Regions from separate parts of the Polaromonas sp. P1_F2 genome, predicted to be linked through region 2. Evidence: predicted binding sites of a transcription regulator. Region 2 holds the regulator's gene; the other holds the start of a gene.
The links. The regulator NrdR, encoded in region 2, represses ribonucleotide reductase genes. The targets are predictions, from matches to a motif close to CACNANATNTNGTG.
Positions count from the first base shown of each region.

Region 1: a site for NrdR is predicted at 1,039-1,052, ahead of AC1D0O_RS08000 (ribonucleoside-diphosphate reductase subunit alpha). Genes of this name have one in related genera too.

Region 1 covers NZ_JBFUBN010000003.1:215,700-217,895, forward strand. Annotated here, with positions in the region: gene AC1D0O_RS08000 (ribonucleoside-diphosphate reductase subunit alpha) at 1-869, opposite strand, end outside; gene ampD (1,6-anhydro-N-acetylmuramyl-L-alanine amidase AmpD) at 1,312-1,914, opposite strand; gene AC1D0O_RS08010 (sigma-54-dependent transcriptional regulator) at 1,901-2,196, opposite strand, start outside.
Region 2 covers NZ_JBFUBN010000014.1:107,425-109,620, forward strand. Annotated here, with positions in the region: gene AC1D0O_RS22355 (GspH/FimT family pseudopilin) at 1-482, opposite strand, end outside; gene nrdR (transcriptional regulator NrdR) at 636-1,085, opposite strand; gene glyA (serine hydroxymethyltransferase) at 1,185-2,196, opposite strand, start outside.

The DNA.
Region 1 (2,196 bases), on a different contig from region 2:
AACTTCAGGTCGCGCTCGGGCTTGAGCGCGGCGCCCAGGCGGGCCAGGTCGAACTGCTGCAGCTTTTCGTCGAGCAGCTCGTTCTGCACGCCCTTGGCGATGAATTGCGGGAAGTATTCGGCATAGCGGACGGCCATGTCTTCCTGGTTGACTTCTTCGCCCAGCACTTCGCGGCGGATGGTGTGCATCAGCAGGCGCGCGGTGGCATAGGTGTAGTCGGGGTCTTTTTCAATCAGGGTGCGCGCCGCCAGGATGGACGCTTTGTAGACCTCGTCGATGGGAACGCCGTCGTAGAGGTTGCGCATGGTTTCCGCGACGATGGGGTCGGGCTTGACATCGGCGCCCAGGTCGGCGCAGGAGGCCTCGATCAGCGCCTGCAGGTTGCGGATGTCCAGGGCGATGCGGTTGCCGCGGTCGGTGACGTGAATCAGGGGCGCTGCCGGCGCCTGGGTTTGCGGCTGGCGGGCGCGCTCCTGCGTGCGCTTTTCGCGGTACAGCACGTAGGCGCGGGCAATCTCGTGGTGGCCGCCGCGCATCAGGCCGAGTTCGACCTGGTCCTGCACGTCTTCTATATGAAAGGTGCCGCCGCCCGGGCGCGAGCGCATCAGGGCGCGGATGACCGCCTGGGTCAGGCCGTCGACCGTTTCGCGCACGCTGGCCGAGGCCGCGCCCTGCGTGCCGTGAACGGCCAGGAAGGCCTTCATCATGGCCACGGCGATCTTGTTGGGCTCGAAAGGCACGACGCCGCCGTTGCGGCGAATGATCTGGTAGTGGGCGAGGGGACTGGGCTGGGTGTTGGTATCGCTGGCTGCCGGATTGCCGGCGGCAACGCTGGACGTTGCGGGCACTGCGTGCTGTGCTGTTTGCATGACTTCCTCTTTGCTTTGTTTTGTGACTGGCTTGATGTGCTGTTGCGGGCAACCGTTTTGGCGGAAGGCGTTCAAAAGCATGAACCAATTCCTCGCCGCCGGGGCCCGAATTACATCAAACTGAATTAGGGCTTAGACACTATACCTAGGGTATCGGGGGAATACAAGCCACTACAGGTAGTGTATCGCCCTATGAATGCACCGTTACGTTTTGTGGCTTTTTCAGGCCCATGCGAGCGCCGTTATCAGGCCCTCACCTCAGCCCCTTCAAGCTCGCGGCAAAGCCTGATTCCATCAGGCTTGCGCAGCCCCGGCAACGCTGCGGCGCGCTTTGTCGCGGGCTTTGGCCCGCCAACACAAGCCCATGTTAGCGCGGTAAAAATACCGTGAAATTTCCAGCTGCAAAGCGCACCACCTCGGTGTGGTTTTGCGCGCGTGAGCCTCAGGCGGTCTCGGGAAAATACCTAGCCGGCAACGCCAGCGAGTCTTGCAGCAGGGACCACTCAAAACCCGGACCGGGGTCTTGCTTGCGGCCGGGCGCGATGTGTTCGTGTCCCGCGATGTGGGCAATGGGATAGGCCTGGAGCAGCGAGGCGCAGAGCCCGGCCAGGGTCTCGTACTGGGGCGTTTCGAACGCGCCGCCTTCCAGGCCCTCAAGCTCGATGCCGACGGAGTCGTCGTTGCAGTTGCCGCGTCCGCGGTAGTTCGACTCCCCGGCATGCCAGGCCCGGTCGCCGCAGCCGACGAACTGCCACAAGGCGCCGGAGCGGGCAATGAAGAAGTGCGACGACACCTGCAGGCCGCGTATGCCCTGGAAGTAAGCGTGGGCTTCCCAATCGAGCTGGTTGGTGAAGAGGCGCTGCACGTTGCCGTTGCCGAATTCGCCGGGCGGCAGGCTGATGGAGTGGATGACGACGAGGTCGATCAGCGCGCCCTCGGGCCGCGGCCCGAAATTGGGAGAGGCCAGCGCACGCGCATAGCGGTACCAGCCGTCCCGCCACAGGGGCTGCGGGGTGCCGGCGCCCCGGCTTTCAGGCGGGGTCATCGGCGGCGTCGAGTTCATCGGCGGGGTCTTCGCTGCCCGGTGTCACGATGTTCAGGCGCGCAATGCGGTAGCGGATCTGGCGCAAGCTCAGTCCCAGCCTGGCGGCGGCCGCGGTTCGGTTGAAGCCGTTTTCCAGCAGCACTTTCGTGAGGATGCTGCGCTCCTGCCTGTCCAGGTACTCCTGCAGGTTTTCCGGAACGGCGACCTGCTCCTCGGCCGGCGCGTCGAAATGCAGTTCGCTGCCGTCGCCGAGCGCCACCGCGCGGTGCAGGGTGTTTTCCA
Region 2 (2,196 bases):
ACCAGCCACCGGCCCGACTGGCCGATGGCGCGGCCCGTGCCGTCGTAGATGATGCCGTTGCCCGTGGCGACAGCCGTTGGAGTGGAGACGCCGACCGCGAAAAAATCGCTGACGCCGGCCATGGGCTCCTGGGCGCGCAGCACGATGTCGGTCGCGGCATCGAAGCTGCCGTTGCCATTGCTGTCAACYAACACCACCCATCCCTCCATCCAGCCGCCGACCGTCGAACCATTGCCGGTGGAGCACGTCGGGCTTGCCGCGGTGTAGTTGGCGGTCCTGCAGATCGTCACGCTTTTCCCGCGCCGCATGGCTTCACCGCGGGCGTAGCGGGTATCCGAGATAAACCCGTTGGTGGCGCGGGTGATATTGGCGTTGGCAAGCAGGCCCATGAAGGAGGGCGTTGCGAGGACCGTCAGGATTCCGATGATGGCTATCACCACCAGCACTTCAATCAGGGTGAATCCATGCTGGATTCGCCGCATGACACGCCAGGGCGGTTGGTGGCGGAGGGGGGCAGGGCCCGCGATCGATAGATTTTCGAACATGCGCAATTGTGAGCATGCCCCGCCGGTCCCGCCTCCTGTATTCGACGTCCGGTCAGGTCTGCGTGACGAACGGTCAGAGCGTCCGGCGCCTTAGCGCCTGACCTCATCCACCAGGGTCTTGAACTCGTCAATATCCTCAAAGCTGCGGTAGACGCTGGCAAAGCGGACATAAGCCACTTTGTCGAGTTTCTTGAGTTCGCGCATGACCAGCTCGCCCAGGCGGTTGGAGGCCACCTCACGCACTCCCAGGCTCAGCAGTTTTTCCTCGATGCGTTCGATGGCCGAGTCGATCTGCTCGGTACTGACGGGGCGCTTGCGCAGCGCCAGGTTCATGGAGCCAAGGATCTTGCTGCGCTTGTACTCGATGCGCCGGCCGTCCTTCTTGACGATGGACGGGAAGGTGACGTCGGGCCGCTCGTAGGTGGTGAAGCGCTTTTCACACGCACCGCACTGGCGGCGGCGGCGTATGAAGTCGGCGTCTTCCGCCACCCGGGTTTCCACAACCTGGGTTTCGAGGTGGCCGCAGAAGGGGCATTTCATGGGTGGTGACCTGAATTTAAAAACATCAACCGGTCTTTAGCCCATTGAGGACGGCAGGGGCAGCGATGAAAACCATGGTGCCCGCGCCGTCCGCCATGGTCAGCGATAGACGGGGAAGCGGCTGGTCAGGGCGTGGACCTTGGCGCGTACCGCTTCAAGCGTGGCCGCGTCGCGCGGGTTGTCGAGCACGTCGGCGATCAGGTGGGCCGTGGCGCGGGCTTCCTCGTCCTTGAAGCCGCGGGTGGTCATGGCCGGGGTGCCGATGCGCACGCCGCTGGTGACCATGGGCTTTTCCGGGTCGTTTGGGATGGCGTTCTTGTTGATCGTCATGTGGGCGCTGCCCAGCACCGCTTCGGCTTCCTTGCCGGTGATGCCCTTGGCGCGCAGGTCGACCAGCATGACGTGGCTTTCGGTGCGCCCGCTGACGATGCGAAGGCCGCGCTGCGTCAGGGTGTCGGCGACGATCTGCGCGTTTTTCACGACCTGCTGCTGGTAAGCCTTGAACTCAGGCGTCATGGCCTCCTTGAAGGCCACGGCCTTGGCCGCGATCACGTGCATCAGCGGGCCGCCCTGCAGGCCGGGGAAGATCGCGCTGTTGATGGCTTTTTCGTGCTCGGCCTTCATCAGGATGATGCCGCCGCGCGGGCCGCGCAGGCTTTTGTGCGTGGTCGAGGTGACGATGTCGGCATGCGGCACCGGGTTGGGGTACACGCCCGCGGCCACCAGGCCGGCGTAATGGGCGATGTCGACCATGAAGATCGCGCCGACGGCCTTGGCCACCTTGGCGAAGCGCTCGAAGTCGATGCGCAGGCTGTAGGCCGAGGCGCCCGCGATGATCAGCTTGGGTTTGGTCTCATGGGCCTTGCGCTCCATGGCGTCGTAGTCGATTTCTTCCTTGTCGTTCAGGCCGTAGGACACGACGTTGAACCACTTGCCGCTCATGTTCAGGGCCATGCCGTGCGTCAGGTGGCCGCCTTCGGCGAGGCTCATGCCCATGATGGTGTCGCCGGGCTTGAGGAAGGCCAGGAACACGGCCTCGTTGGCCGAAGCGCCGCAATGCGCCTGCACGTTGGCGGCTTCGGCGCCGAAGATGGTTTTAACGCGGTCGATG